Regions from separate parts of the Pantoea sp. X-Soil-MYKO-1785 genome, predicted to be linked through region 2. Evidence: predicted binding sites of a transcription regulator. Region 2 holds the regulator's gene; each other region holds the start of a gene.

Region 1 (3,859 bases), 1.2 Mb from region 2:
GGAGATATTCCAGGTAACGCTGGTCAACATCTTTGGTGACATAAATCCCGTTAAACACCGAGCATTCAAACTGAGTAATGTCCGGGTTCTCTTCGCGAACCGCTTCGATCAGATCATCCAGGTCCTGGAAAATCAGCGCATCCGCTTTGATCAGCTGGCGAATCTCTTCGACTTCGCGACCGTGGGCAATCAGTTCGGTGGCGCTGGGCATATCAATGCCATACACGTTCGGGAAACGAATCTCCGGAGCCGCTGACGCCAGATAAACCCGCTTCGCACCGGCTTCACGCGCCATCTCAATGATCTGCTCTGAGGTGGTGCCGCGGACGATGGAGTCATCCACCAGCAACACGTTTTTATCGCGGAACTCGGCGCGGTTAGCGTTCAGCTTACGGCGAACCGCGCTGCGGCGTAACTGCTGGCCCGGCATGATAAAGGTGCGGCCAACGTAACGGTTTTTCACGAAGCCCTGCCGATACGGCTTATCGAGAATGCGGGCAATTTCCAGCGCGATATCGGTTGAGGTTTCCGGAATCGGGATCACCACATCGATATCGAGATCTTCCCACTCGCGGGCAATTTTCTCACCCAACTTGGTGCCCATGCGCACGCGGGCGCTGTAGACAGAAATTTTGTCGAGGAACGAGTCAGGACGTGCAAAGTAGACGTACTCGAACAGGCAAGGATTGCTTTTCGGGTTTTCGGCGCACTGGCGGGTAGAAAGCTGGCCCTGCTCAGTGACATAAACCGCTTCACCCGGCGCAACGTCACGGATGAATTCAAACCCTAACGTATCCAGCGCCACGCTCTCCGAGGCCACCATATATTCGGTACGGCCATCGGCGATTACGCGCTTGCCCAGCACCAGCGGACGGATACCGTTCGGGTCGCGGAACGCCACCATGCCATGACCGATAATCATCGCCACCACTGCATAGGCACCGCGCACCTGCTGGTGCACCGCAGCGACCGCGGCAAAAATATTGTCGGCTTCCAGCGGATCGTTCTGGAAGCGATCCAGCTCCTGCGCGAAAATGTTGAGCAGGATTTCAGAATCTGAGGTGGTATTCACATGACGGCGGCCCTTTTCGAACAGGTGCTTGCGCAGTTCGTGGGCGTTGGTGAGATTTCCGTTGTGCGCCAGCGTGATACCGTACGGCGAGTTTACGTAGAAAGGCTGCGCTTCAGAGGCACTTGAGCTGCCCGCGGTCGGATAACGCGCGTGACCAATCCCCATGTTGCCCTGCAAACGCTGCATGTGGCGTGCTTCGAAAACGTCGCTGACCAGGCCATTTGCCTTTCGCAGACGAAAGCACTTCAGCGCATCGATAGTACAAATGCCTGCGGCATCCTGCCCGCGGTGCTGGAGCACCGTTAACGCGTCATAGATCGACTGGTTTACCGGCATGAAACCGGTGATACCGACAATACCGCACATGTTGTCATTTCCTCATTAAGCCGCACTCCCGGTCACATCACCGGGGTAAAAAACTCGACGTGCTTTTCAGGTAATCAAAAAACCACCTGATTATATAACTGAACTCGGGAATGAGTTGAGACTGTTGCCAGTCCGGACTTTTCGAAAAGCCGGTGAAAGTATCGAGGAAGAACAGCAAAGCGGCCACTATCAGCACACCACGCAACGCCCCGAAACAGACGCCCAACACCCGGTCGGTTCCCGACAGGCCGGTTTTTTCCACCAGCGAGCCGATCACGTAATTCACAATCGCACCGACAATCAGAGTGGCGACAAACAACACCCCAATGGCGATACCGTTACGAACCAGTTCGTCGTCAAAACCTGTAAACCAGACTGCAAGGTAGGCGTAGTAATGACTGGCGACAAAAAACGCGCATCCCCAGGTAACAAGAGATAAGGCTTCCCGGACAAACCCACGGATCAGGCTGACCAGAGCCGAAAAACCAACTACCGCAATAATGACGTAATCAATCCAGATCATGAACTCTTCCAGCGCCAGTGCCATTGCACCCCTGCATCCAGTTCGGGGCGCATTCTAACAGAAAAAGAAAACGTTTGCGTAGCGGTTTTCCTGTTCTGCATCCATAAAAAAGGCGATGAAAAAAACCTTCGTCGCCCGGTGGATTTTCCGACGGTCAGTCCGTTGAAAATCTTCATATTTTTATCCGTTTAGCCGCTTTAACCTGCCGTGCTATGGCCCAAAAGGCGCTGCCTGTTACTGCTATCGGCAGCGCCAATTGGCGGGTTTAACGGGCGCTGTACGGCTTCACGACGCCACCCAGCCCGGAGATACTTTTCAGCTCGCCTACCGCACTCTGCATTTTGGCTTTTGAAGCGTCGGGTCCCACGTAAATGCGGGTGATCTGCCCCTGTACCGGCGTTGATGGCACGGTAAAGGCGCGATAGCCCGACAGCCGCAGCTGCGCGACAATTTCATTCACCTTGCTGGCGTTTTTCAGTGCACCCAGCTGAACCACATAAGCCTGACCGGCAGGCGCGCTCGGTTCGGTCGCCTTCGGCGTCTCGGTCTGCTTCGGCTGCTCCACGGTTTTCGGCTGCTCAACCGGTTTTGGCTTCGGCTGTTCGACCGGTTTAGGCTTCGGCTGTTCAACCGGCTTCGGTTTTAGCTGCTCGACCGGTTTTGGTTTCACCTGCACCGGCGTTGACTGATGCACCGGCGGTGGCGTCACAACGGCCGGCTCGCTCTCTTCGGTGGGTTTTGCGCGTCCCTGTTCAGCCGCTGCGGTGGTTTTTCCGCTGCTGCTGCTGACCGCATTACCTGCGCCTTCCGGCGGCTGGGCCGGCAGCGACTGGGTCACCGGCGGCACCATTTCGCTGTCCTGCTGATCGTCCGGTTTCGGCACCAGCGGAATGGCGGCAAACTCTTCTTTATAGTGCTTCTTCTGTCCATCCAGCAGCCCCGGCAATACAATCACGCCGACGGCCACCAGAATGACGGTGCCGACTAAACGGTTCTGAAACTTACTAGCCACGTCCTTTCTCCGTTTCAATCGATTCCATGACCTGTGCCACGGTGTGGAACGATCCACACACCAGCACAATGTCCTGCGGCTGCGCCTGCTGGCGCGCCTGCTGCCAGGCCTGCTCTACCGTGCTGAATGCCTCGCCCTGCGGCAGCCATTGCAGCAGCTGCTCCGCCGTCGCGCCACGCGGGCCGTCGAGCGGTGCGCAGTACCAGGCGTCCACCGCCGGTGACAGCGCCGCCAGCGTACCGGCAATATCTTTGTCGTGCAGCATACCCACTACCGCGTGTACCCGGCCAGTTTTGGGCAGCGCGGCCAGCCGTGACGCCAGATAGTGCGCCGCATGCGGATTATGCGCCACGTCGAGAATCACCCGCGGCGATTCGCTGATGGTCTGAAAGCGGCCCGGCAGCATGGCTAACGGCAGTGTAGCGCGGATCTGCGCCTCACTGACCTGCAGTCCGGAGGCGCGCAGTGCGACCAGCGCCGTCGCGGCATTCGGCAGCGGCACCTGCGGCAGCGGCAGATCGTTCAGCTCACCTTGCGCGTCGCGCAGCGACCAGCTTTCCGGTTGCTCCCGGTAACCCCAGTCACGGTCGCGTTGCAGCAGCTGTGCGCCCTTCTCACTGGCCACCGCGGCAATGCTGTGCGGCATATCAGGCTCACCCACCACCGCCGGTTTGCCGGCACGGAACACACCCGCTTTTTCGCGGCCAATGCTTTCGCGGTCCGGACCGAGCCAGTCGATGTGATCGAGCGCAATGCTGGTCACCACCGCCACATCCGCATCCACGATATTGGTGGCGTCGAGCCGCCCGCCGAGGCCCACTTCAAGGATCACCACGTCCAGCTGCGCCTGCTGAAACAGCTTCAGCGCTGACAGGGTGCCAAACTC
Region 2 (3,859 bases):
ACCGCAGGCAAATCCCGCCAGGAACAGGCTCATACTGGCGCTGATCAGGCCGGGTGAGGTGTTAAAGGTTTGCTGCATCGCGCCAAAGGCGGGCAGGTACATATCGGTGGCTAAAAAGCCCAGCATGCTCAGCAGAGCGAGATACGGCATAAATCCTTTTGACGGTGACATCTGATTCTCATTTTGCAGGTTGAACGCGGCAGAGTGTAAAAGGTGCGTTTGCCGCTGTGAAACGCTAATATTTGCCGGTTGCTGTTAAAAAATTTGAAGGCAGATTATGTGGTCAGAATATGCTTTAGAGGTGGTGGATGCGGTGGCGCGCGGTGGCAGCTTCAGCGCCGCGGCGCAGGAGCTGCATCGGGTGCCGTCAGCTATCAGCTACACCGTGCGTCAGCTGGAAACGTGGCTGGCGGTACCGCTGTTTGAGCGCCAGCATCGCGAGGTGGTATTAACCCCCGCCGGCGAGCATTTTGTCCGGGAAGGGCGCAGCGTTATCAAAAAAATGCTCGCCACCCGCCGCCAGTGTCAGCAGCTGGCTAACGGCTGGCGTGGACAGCTGAGTATTGCGGTCGACTGCATCGTCAAGCCGCAGCGCACCCGGCAGTTAGTCAAGGATTTTTACCGCCATTTCCCCGACATGGAGTTGCACATCAGTTATGAAGTGTTTAACGGCGTCTGGGATGCGCTGGCCGATGATCGGGTTGAAGTGGCTATCGGTGCCACTCAGGCGATACCGGTCGGCGGACGCTTTGCCTTTCGCGACATGGGGACGCTCAACTGGCGTTGTGTGGTGGCGCACCACCATCCGCTGACCGGGGTGAGCCAGATTGACGACGACACCCTGCGCAGCTGGCCGTCGCTGGTGCTGGAAGATACCTCGCGCGCGCTGCCGCGCCGGATGACGTGGACGCTCGACAATCAGCGTCGGCTGGTGGTGCCGGAATGGCAGACCGGACTGGATTGCGTGCTGGAGGGATTGTGCGTGGCGATGGTGCCTGGGCATCTGGCGCGGCCATTACTGGACAGCGGAGCGCTGGTAGAATTAACGTTGCCGGTCGCGTTTCCGGACAGTCCCTGTTGCGTAAGCTGGGCGGAAGATCGCGCATCACCGGCAACGGGCTGGTTACTCAGCTATCTGGGTGATGCGCAAACGCTTAATCAGGAGTGGTTAAGCGAAGATTAACGGCGGTAGTCGCGGAACGGACCGTCAGCCACCGAACGGCGTTCAATCAGCGTTGGGTGTACTTCGATGGTCTGAGAAATCTCACGTTTACTGGTGATGCGATCCAGCAACATCTCCAGCGCTTTCTCACCCAGTTGCGCTTTTGGCTGATGCACCGTGGTCAGCGCAGGCGCAAAGTAGCGCGCGTTGCGCACATTGTCATAACCGATCACCGAAATGTCCTGCGGCACCCGCAATCCCATCTCATCGGCGGCGCAAATCGCGCCCATCGCCATGATATCGCCCCCGCAGAACACCGCAGTCGGACGCTGTTTCTGCGACAGGATCTGCTGCATCGCCTGATAGCCCGACTCCGGCTCGAAGTCGCCCTGCACGATCCATTCGGCACGCGGCTGAATGCCTGCTTCTTCCAGCGCCTTGAGGAAACCCGCGTGACGTCCGCCGCCGGTGTTGCGTTCCATCTGGCCGGGAATCGCGCCAATATCACGGTGACCGCGCTCAATCAGATAACGTCCGGCCAGGTAGCCGCCCTGAAAGGCATTATCCAGCACCGTGTCGGTGAAGTCAGCGCGTGATTCACCCCAGTCCATCACCACCATCGGGATATTGCGATTCTCTTCCAGCATCTTTAACAGATCGTCCGGATACTCAGAGCACATCACCAGCAGTCCATCGACGCGCTTCTGCGCCATCATGCTGAGATAGGCACGCTGCTTTTGCAGGTCGTTGTGCGCATTGCCCAGAATCAGGGTGTAGCCTTTATCGAAGCAGTGATTCTCCACCGCTTCAATAATTTCAGCAAAGTAGGGCGCTTCGCTGGAGGTTGCCAGCAGGCCCAGCGTTTTGGTGTGATTCACCTTCAGGCTGCGCGCCACCGCGCTCGGTGAATAGTGCAGTTCCTGAATCGCCTGCCAGACCGCGTTGCGCGTCTCTTCAGCGACAAAACGCGTTTTGTTGATGACGTGCGAAACGGTGGTCGTTGAGACGCCGGCGCGTTTTGCCACATCTTTAATTGTTGCCATTAAAATCGGACTCCAGGGCTTATCTAACGCAATGATAAGCATAATGTTAAACGTTTGCGTCTGCTCAGGGTTTTCCCCGCAATTATGCAGCTTTTCTGACCGGTAAACAGGCGTCTGGCGGGTAATGAGCGCCTGAAAAGGAGAGCAAACGGAACCGGGATTGCGCGCGTTGCGCAACAAAGGCAGGATTCTAACAAGGCTGAACGGATAAAACGAGATTTTTACCAGCCCCTATGGGAAAATGGCTTATCCCTACAAAATATGTGACTAAGGAGCGCTAAATGAGTACTGATTTGAAACTGGCCCTGATGACTACCGTCGGCTGTCTGCTGATGATCGTCGCCTTTAGCTTTACAGCGGTGCTGCACTAATGAAAAAGCCGGGCATCGCCCGGCTTTTCTCTGTTTGATTTTCGCGTAGCGAAGCCGCTTAACGAATGGTTTTCGGGGTCATTACCCGCCGCGCGCCGATGTAGTGGCGCTGCCAGTAATCTTCACCCAGCGCACTGATCTGAATATCTTTGCCGGTGCGAGGTGACTGAATAAATTTGCCGTTGCCGAGATAAACCCCAACGTGATCGGCGGTGCCGCGACCATTAATCCGGAAGAAGACTAAATCGCCTTTCTCCAGCGACTCGCGTTTTACCGGCGCGGCGTCGCGCAGGTGGTACATCTCATTGGCGGTACGCGGGATCTTAAACTTGACCAGATCTTTATAGGCGTACCAGACTAGGCCGCTGCAGTCGAAACCGGTGTGCGGTGAGGTGCCGCCCCACTGATAGGGTTTGCCCAGCTGGCCCATCAGCTTGGTCATCGCCGTCTCACGCGCTTTCTGGTAGCGCTGACGATGTGACTTGCTCATTTTAATGGTGCCGATGTCACTGCTGCTGGCGTCTGCGGTTTTGAGCGTACGCTGATGGCCGTAACGTTTTTTACTGGCGGTTTTGAGTGGAGTTTTGCTTTTCTTTGCGGAAAGATGGCTGGCGCTGAGTTCGCTTTTTTTCTGTTTTTTGAGTTTGAGCTTCTGGATCGGGCTGACGCGTGTTTTCTTCGCCGACGTTTTCAACGGGCGACGCTTGCGGCGCTCATCTTCGCGCGCACTCTTTTTCTCTGCTTTATGCGAACTGACATTCACCGGCGCCTGCGGGGAAGCAGAAGCGATGTTGAAGAACAGTTGCGCAAAGGCAAGGATGAAAAGCGTAATGATTAAACGCATAGTCCGGTTTTAGTTAAGTTGTCAGGGCCACTACGCACCACGACAAAGTTGGGAATAATCTGATCCAGGATCAGTGCCGAAGCCATTCTAGTCCAGTTCGCCTGAAAACCGTAACGCCTTTTTTTATTAATCTTTCGGACACGCACAGTTGTGTCGAAAATGAGCATTTTCAGCATCTTATATCTACAAAACTATTGCAAATTATTAATATGTTACCTGCGGTTAATAATCATGGGTTAACAGGGCCGAAAACAGGAGTTAACAAACATGGCGATTTAATCGGGCAACGGCCAAAATCTCGTTTTCAGTCCTGGGGCGAAGTCGCTACAATAAACAAACACGAAGTAATGAATTAAGGAAGGCAATTATGAGTACTGTAGAAAAAATTCAGCGCCAGATCGCAGAAAACCCGATCCTGCTGTACATGAAAGGTTCCCCG
Region 3 (3,859 bases), 2.1 Mb from region 2:
TGGGGCGATCGCCTGTTTGTCGTCACCACCCTGGTCGGCCTGTTCCCGGTGGCTCGCAGCGCCTGGCAACGGCTGCGCAGCGGCTCGCCTTTCACTATCGAAACCCTGATGACGCTGGCCTCAGCGGGTGCGCTGATCATCGGTGCCCACGCTGAAGCAGCGATGGTGCTGGTACTGTTTCAGCTTGGCGAACAGCTCGAAAGCTATGCCGCCTCGCGGGCGCGCAGTGGCGTGACCCGTCTGATGGCGCTGCGGCCGGAATCGGCAATCCGACTTGAGCAGGGTCGGCGCAGCGAGGTGCCACTGGCTGCGCTGCAGCCCGGCGATCAGATTGAAGTGGCAGCCGGCAGCCGTCTGCCGGTCGATGGCCGCCTCATTACGCCGCTCGCCAGCTTTGATGAAAGTGCGTTAACCGGCGAGTCGCTGCCGGTAACACGCAACAGCGGCGAAAAAATACTGGCTGGTGCCACCAGCATTGACCGGCTGGTGACGCTGGAAGTGGTCTCGAAACCGGGCGAAAGCGCGATTGACCGGATACTGCAGCTGATTGAAGAAGCGGAAACCCACCGCGCCCCGGTTGAGCGCTTTATCGATCGGTTCAGCCGTCTCTATACGCCGCTGGTGATGCTGCTGTCGCTGCTGGTGATGGTGGTGCCTCCGCTGCTCGGCGCGGGAGAATGGCAGCCGTGGATCTACAAGGGCCTGACCTTACTGCTGATTGGCTGCCCCTGTGCGCTGGTGATCTCTACGCCAGCGGCGATTACCTCCGGGCTGGCTGCTGCCGCACGTCAGGGCGCGCTGATCAAAGGCGGTGCGGCCTTAGAACGTCTGAGTTCCCTGCGCATGATGGCGTTCGATAAAACCGGCACTCTGACCGTTGGCAAGCCGCAGCTCACCGGGATTCTGCGCTTTGGCGAGACCGGCGACGCGGAGATGCTGGCGCTCAGCGCGGCGGTTGAACAGGGCGCGACGCATCCGCTGGCCAGTGCGATTGTGGCGGCCGCTGAGGCACGTAAGCTGACCATCCCGGCCGCCCGCGATCAGCAGGTTCAGGCCGGATGTGGCATTACCGCGGTGGTCGATGGTCAGCCGATCCGGTTGCTGACGCCCGCGCAGATGACCGGACTGACGGTGCAGCAAACCGAACAGATTACCCAGCGTGAAGCGGCCGGTGAAACGGTGGTGGTGCTGACCCGCAATGGCGAGGCGCTGGGCGCGCTGGCCTTGCGCGATCAGCTGCGCAGCGATGCGATCGCCGCACTACAGGCGCTGAAAAAACTGGGCATTGAGAGCCTGATGCTGACCGGCGACAACCCGCGGTCCGCGGCAGCCATCGCCCGGCAGCTGGGCATTGAGTACCGTGCCAGCCTGCTGCCGGCCGATAAGGTGGCGGCGATAGCAGAACTGAGCCAGCAGCAGCCGCTGGCGATGGTCGGGGATGGCATTAATGATGCGCCAGCGATGAAAGCGGCGACGCTGGGGATCGCGATGGGCAGCGGCACCGACGTTGCGCTGGAGGCGGCCGATGCCGCGCTGACGCGCAATCAGCTCAGCAATCTGGCACCGATGATTGTGCTGGCGCGCCGTACGCGCCGCATCATTCGGCAGAACCTGACCATTGCGCTGGGGCTGAAGGCGGTATTTCTGGTCACGACCCTGCTGGGGCTGACCGGATTGTGGCTGGCGGTGCTGGCGGATTCCGGCGCAACGGCGCTGGTCACCGCCAACGCGCTGCGATTACTGCGCAACCGAAGCTGAAGACGAGCGGCCGGTCAGATGACGGGCCGCGAAGCCAATTGGCATCCAGCGTTACTCCGCCATGCCTTTCTGGATCAGGAACTGATACGGCAGGTTATCGGTCTGCTGTGCCAGCAGGCGATGCTCCATAAAGCGGCAGAAGCCGGGAATATCGCGGGTGGTGGCCGGATCGTCGGCAATGATCAACAGCGTATCGCCATCCTGCAGGCTGCGAACGGTTTTGCGCACCATCATCACCGGCTCCGGACAACGCAGGCCACGGGCATCCAGTTGATGGTCGGCAGAGGAAAAAGCATCGCTCATAATGGACTCGGTTCAGGGTTAGGGCGCTCATTCTAGCGCGTAGTGCCAATGACGCAAGGCGATAACGATTGCGCTAAAATTAACCATTGCATAAATAGCACAACGCGGTAAGATGCCGCCGCTTTTTGCTCATAAAACTGCCAGGCGCTGCCCGAACGGCGTCCCGCAATGGGTTCCCTCACCCCAACATTAAAAAGGTTGATTATGCTCGCATTCTCTTCGCGTCAGCGCATGCATGCGCTGTTCTGGTTATCGCTGTTTCACCTGCTGGTGATCACCTCCAGTAACTACCTGGTGCAGCTGCCGATTTCAATTTTCGGCTTCCACACCACCTGGGGCGCGTTCAGCTTCCCGTTTATCTTCCTGGCAACCGATCTGACCGTGCGCATCTTTGGCGCGCCGCTGGCCCGACGCATTATTCTGGCGGTGATGATCCCGGCGCTGTTTATCTCCTATGGTGTCTCGTCGCTGTTTTATCAGGGCGAATGGCAGGGCTGGGCAGCACTGGAACAGGTCAATCTGTTTGTCGCGCGTATCGCCTGTGCCAGTTTTATGGCTTACGCGCTGGGTCAGATCCTCGACGTTCACGTCTTCAACCGTCTGCGCGCCCTGCCTCAATGGTGGATCGCCCCGGGCTGCGCCATGTTTCTCGGCAACATCAGCGATACGCTGGCCTTTTTCTTCATCGCCTTTTATAAAAGCCCTGATGCGTTTATGGCCCAGCACTGGGTCGAGATTGCCCTGGTGGACTACAGCTTCAAAGTGCTGATCTGCATGGTGTTCTTCCTGCCGGCCTACGGCGTATTGCTCAATGCCGCGCTGAAACGGCTGGCTGAGCGCCGTGCCACCAGCCAGATAAATTTCGGCTAACCCGCCATACCGGTTTACGCCATTACCCGCTAAGATCTGCTGACAATCATCAGGTTGCGTTTGCAACCTGATTCCTGTTGTATTAACGGCTGACTGGAAACTTAAAAAAGGGATTCTGATGCGCAACCTGGTGAAATATGTAGGAATGGGCTTACTGGTGCTCGGCTTAGCCGCCTGTGACCAGAAGAAAGATGACGCGGCGAATGACAACGGCGTCAGCGCCAGTCAGTCGGCGCAAACCGTAACGCTGATGGATGGCAAACTGAGCTTCTCGCTGCCGCCGGGCATGTCGGATAAGAGCGGTAAGCTTGGTTCGCAGACTACCAATATGCACGTGTATGCTGATGAAACCGGTGCGCGCGCGATTATTGTGATTGCCGGTGAGCCGACCAGCGATGGGCTGGACGTGCTGTCACAGCGTATGGAGCAGCAGCAGCGCAACCGCGATCCGCAACTGCAGGTGGTCTCGAACAAAGCGGTCACGCTGAAAGATCAGCCGGCACAGCAGCTGGATACGGTGATTTCTGCCAACAACCAGACCTCATGGTCATCGGTGATTCTGGCTAAAGTTGACGGCAAACTGGTGACGCTGCAGATTACTCTGCCAGGCGACAACCAGCAGCAGGCACAAAGCGATGCCGACAACATTGTGAAGAGTATTGCGCTGAAATAAGGCCGGGCGACCGCCCTGCTGGCTTGCGGCTTCCCCTCTCCGGGGAAGCCGGTTTATCTCACGGTTTCCCGCCTGCGCTTACAATCCTGCGTTCTCACGAATATATTTGCGCGCTTTCACCGCATATTCAAACGGGTTAGCCAGCGCCGGGTCCTGCTCCGCTTCCACCACCATCCAGCCTTTGTAGCCGTAATCGTCGAGGATTTTGAACACCGGTTTGAAATCGATCACGCCATCGCCCGGCACGGTGAAGGT
Region 4 (3,859 bases), 1.6 Mb from region 2:
TCGGTGCGCCTTTCTCACGCAGATAGGCCAGCGCAGGTTCAACCTCGGTGAAGTTCTGGTATTCCGCACTCGGGATCTGATGGCGGGCAAGGAAATCTTTGGTGAAGGCTTTAGAGCCTTCCAGCTGAGCGGCAGCCTGCGTCGGGCCAAAAATGTTCAGGCCGGCAGCGCGAAATGCATCGACCACGCCCGCCACCAGTGGCGCCTCAGGGCCGACGATGGTCAGATCGATGGCTTCGCGTTGTGCAAAGGCCAGCAGGGCAGGGATATCAGTGGCGGCGATCGCCACATTCTGCAGCGCTGGCTCTAATGCGGTGCCGGCGTTGCCCGGTGCCACAAACACAGTTTCCGCCAGCGGAGACTGTGCGGCTTTCCAGGCTAATGCGTGCTCACGTCCGCCATTGCCAATCACTAAAATTTTCATCTGTAACTCTCCAAACGATTAATGGCGGAAGTGGCGCATATCAGTAAAGATCATCGCAATGCCGTGTTCATCAGCTGCGGCGATCACTTCGTCATCTCGGATTGAGCCGCCAGGCTGAATTACGCAGCTGATACCTACCGCCGCTGCCGCATCAATACCGTCGCGGAACGGGAAGAAGGCGTCAGACGCCATCGCCGAGCCTTTTACTTCCAGCCCTTCATCGCCCGCTTTGATGCCGGCAATCTTGGCGGAATAGACGCGGCTCATCTGGCCAGCGCCGATACCGATAGTCATATTGTCGCGCGCATAAACAATGGCGTTAGACTTAACGAACTTCGCCACTTTCCAGCAGAACAGTGCATCACGCAGTTCCTGCTCGGTTGGCTGGCGTTTGCTGACCACGCGCAGCTGGCTGGCATCGACCATACCGAGATCGCGATCCTGCACCAGTAAGCCGCCATTAACCCGTTTGAAGTCCAGCGCGGCCACCCGGTTTTGCCACTGGCCGCAGATCAGCACCCGTACATTCTGTTTGGTCGCGGTAATTTTCAGCGCCGCTTCGGAAACTGCAGGCGCAATGATCACTTCAACAAACTGACGGCTGATAATGGCCTGCGCGGTTGCTTCATCCAGCTCGCGGTTAAAGGCGATGATGCCGCCGAATGCGGAAGTCGGATCGGTCTGCCAGGCACGCTCATAGGCCGTCAGCAGAGAATCACCGACCGCGACGCCGCACGGGTTAGCATGTTTAACGATGACACAGGCCGGCTCGCTGAACTCTTTTACGCATTCCAGCGCCGCATCGGTATCGGCAATATTGTTATAAGAAAGGGCTTTGCCCTGAACCTGCTGTGCGGTAGCGACGGACGCTTCCGCCACATTCTCTTCTATATAGAAGGCCGCATCCTGATGGCTGTTTTCGCCATAGCGCATATCCTGCTTCTTAATGAAGTTCAGGTTAAGGGTGCGCGGGAAGCGACCGGCTGGCTGGCCGCGTTCGCCATGATAGGCCGGCACCCGCGATCCAAAATAGTTAGCGATCATGCTGTCGTAAGCGGCGGTGTGCTCGAAGGCTTTAATGGCGAGGTCGAAGCGGGTTTCAAGGGTCAGGGCGTTCTGATTCGCGTCCATCTCAGCCACGATAGCCGGATAGTCGCTGCTCTTCACTACGATCGCCACATCTTTATGGTTCTTCGCAGCGGAGCGCACCATAGTCGGGCCGCCGATATCAATGTTCTCAACGGCATCTTCCAGCGAACATCCCTCACGTGCCACCGTCTGGGCAAAGGGATACAGGTTTACCACCACCATATCGATTGGGCTGATGTCGTGCTGCGCCATGATGGCATCATCCTGGCCGCGACGGCCCAGAATGCCGCCGTGCACTTTCGGGTGCAGGGTTTTGACGCGTCCATCCATCATTTCCGGGAAGCCGGTGTAGTCAGAGACTTCAGTGACAGGCAGGCCCGCATCCGCCAGCAGGCGAGCCGTGCCACCTGTGGAGAGCAGCTCGACACCGCGGTCAGCGAGCGCCTGAGCAAATTCGAGGATACCGGCTTTGTCAGACACACTGAGCAGAGCGCGGCGTACAGGACGACGTTGTTGCATGGTGGTTTTATCCCTTGGCTTTGTTTCGCGTATATAAGAGCGTTACATCAAGCTTAACGATCCTTCCTTTGCTTATATAAGAAGAAAAGATCGAAAACTTCAGGTAACGCCCCGAAAAGGGGCATCCGTTACGTCGCCGGGCATTGTAGCGAAAACGTTTGCGTGATGCTCGCCTAAATTCGCTGTGCCCGATGAATGTGGATAAGTTTGTGCGTAACTGCGTATAACAGGGGCTTTTGCTGTGGAATGCAGCGAACGGTTGTTTTTATGCAATTTACAGGTTGCGCCTGCCGAACAACTCCCTATAATGCGCCTCCATCGACACGGAACAACGGCTTAACGCCGCCGGGTTGAAAGGCACAGGAGACTGCGCCGCCGGAGAAAAGCTTCTGAAAAAGAAGTTGACTCTGAAGGAGGAAAGCGTAATATACGCCACCTCGCGACAGACGGTTAACCCGCTGCTCGCACTGCTCTTTAACAATTTATCAGACAATCTGTGTGGGCACTCGCAGGATTGATATCAGCGTCTCCGGACGTAAAAAATATCAAGTCTCACGAGTGAACACATAATGAAATTCATTATGACGTTTTACAGATGAGCACCGCTTAACTTGTTTAAGCAAATCAAACTTAAATTGAAGAGTTTGATCATGGCTCAGATTGAACGCTGGCGGCAGGCCTAACACATGCAAGTCGGACGGTAGCACAGAGGAGCTTGCTCCTTGGGTGACGAGTGGCGGACGGGTGAGTAATGTCTGGGGATCTGCCCGATAGAGGGGGATAACCACTGGAAACGGTGGCTAATACCGCATAACGTCGCAAGACCAAAGAGGGGGACCTTCGGGCCTCTCACTATCGGATGAACCCAGATGGGATTAGCTAGTAGGCGGGGTAATGGCCCACCTAGGCGACGATCCCTAGCTGGTCTGAGAGGATGACCAGCCACACTGGAACTGAGACACGGTCCAGACTCCTACGGGAGGCAGCAGTGGGGAATATTGCACAATGGGCGCAAGCCTGATGCAGCCATGCCGCGTGTATGAAGAAGGCCTTCGGGTTGTAAAGTACTTTCAGCGGGGAGGAAGGCGATGCGGTTAATAACCGCGTCGATTGACGTTACCCGCAGAAGAAGCACCGGCTAACTCCGTGCCAGCAGCCGCGGTAATACGGAGGGTGCAAGCGTTAATCGGAATTACTGGGCGTAAAGCGCACGCAGGCGGTCTGTTAAGTCAGATGTGAAATCCCCGGGCTTAACCTGGGAACTGCATTTGAAACTGGCAGGCTTGAGTCTCGTAGAGGGGGGTAGAATTCCAGGTGTAGCGGTGAAATGCGTAGAGATCTGGAGGAATACCGGTGGCGAAGGCGGCCCCCTGGACGAAGACTGACGCTCAGGTGCGAAAGCGTGGGGAGCAAACAGGATTAGATACCCTGGTAGTCCACGCCGTAAACGATGTCGACTTGGAGGTTGTTCCCTTGAGGAGTGGCTTCCGGAGCTAACGCGTTAAGTCGACCGCCTGGGGAGTACGGCCGCAAGGTTAAAACTCAAATGAATTGACGGGGGCCCGCACAAGCGGTGGAGCATGTGGTTTAATTCGATGCAACGCGAAGAACCTTACCTACTCTTGACATCCAGCGAACTTGGCAGAGATGCCTTGGTGCCTTCGGGAACGCTGAGACAGGTGCTGCATGGCTGTCGTCAGCTCGTGTTGTGAAATGTTGGGTTAAGTCCCGCAACGAGCGCAACCCTTATCCTTTGTTGCCAGCGATTCGGTCGGGAACTCAAAGGAGACTGCCGGTGATAAACCGGAGGAAGGTGGGGATGACGTC

Evidence for each region. The regulator PurR, encoded in region 2, represses purine synthesis genes. The targets are predictions, from matches to a motif close to CANGCAAACGTTTGCNTG.
Region 1: a site for PurR is predicted at 2,025-2,042, ahead of cvpA (colicin V production protein). Genes of this name have one in related genera too.
Region 3: a site for PurR is predicted at 2,224-2,241, ahead of AC6I8D_RS18650 (7-cyano-7-deazaguanine/7-aminomethyl-7-deazaguanine transporter). Genes of this name have one in related genera too.
Region 4: a site for PurR is predicted at 2,180-2,197, ahead of purH (bifunctional phosphoribosylaminoimidazolecarboxamide formyltransferase/IMP cyclohydrolase). Genes of this name have one in related genera too.

What each region holds. Positions count from the first base shown of each region.
Region 1 covers NZ_AP036000.1:2,954,553-2,958,411, forward strand. Annotated here, with positions in the region: gene purF (amidophosphoribosyltransferase) at 1-1,438, opposite strand, end outside; gene cvpA (colicin V production protein) at 1,476-1,961, opposite strand; gene dedD (cell division protein DedD) at 2,227-2,973, opposite strand; gene folC (bifunctional tetrahydrofolate synthase/dihydrofolate synthase) at 2,966-3,859, opposite strand, start outside.
Region 2 covers NZ_AP036000.1:1,796,190-1,800,048, forward strand. Annotated here, with positions in the region: gene punC (purine nucleoside transporter PunC) at 1-171, opposite strand, end outside; gene punR (DNA-binding transcriptional activator PunR) at 278-1,183, shown strand; gene purR (HTH-type transcriptional repressor PurR) at 1,180-2,205, opposite strand; gene cydH (cytochrome bd-I oxidase subunit CydH) at 2,487-2,576, shown strand; gene AC6I8D_RS08365 (C40 family peptidase) at 2,635-3,420, opposite strand; gene AC6I8D_RS08370 (Grx4 family monothiol glutaredoxin) at 3,785-3,859, shown strand, end outside.
Region 3 covers NZ_AP036000.1:3,919,427-3,923,285, forward strand. Annotated here, with positions in the region: gene AC6I8D_RS18640 (zinc/cadmium/mercury/lead-transporting ATPase) at 1-1,758, shown strand, start outside; gene tusA (sulfurtransferase TusA) at 1,810-2,061, opposite strand; gene AC6I8D_RS18650 (7-cyano-7-deazaguanine/7-aminomethyl-7-deazaguanine transporter) at 2,266-2,931, shown strand; gene AC6I8D_RS18655 (DcrB family lipoprotein) at 3,050-3,604, shown strand; gene iolE (myo-inosose-2 dehydratase) at 3,683-3,859, opposite strand, start outside.
Region 4 covers NZ_AP036000.1:246,102-249,960, forward strand. Annotated here, with positions in the region: gene purD (phosphoribosylamine--glycine ligase) at 1-424, opposite strand, end outside; gene purH (bifunctional phosphoribosylaminoimidazolecarboxamide formyltransferase/IMP cyclohydrolase) at 443-2,032, opposite strand; rRNA gene AC6I8D_RS01130 (16S ribosomal RNA) at 2,665-3,859, shown strand, end outside.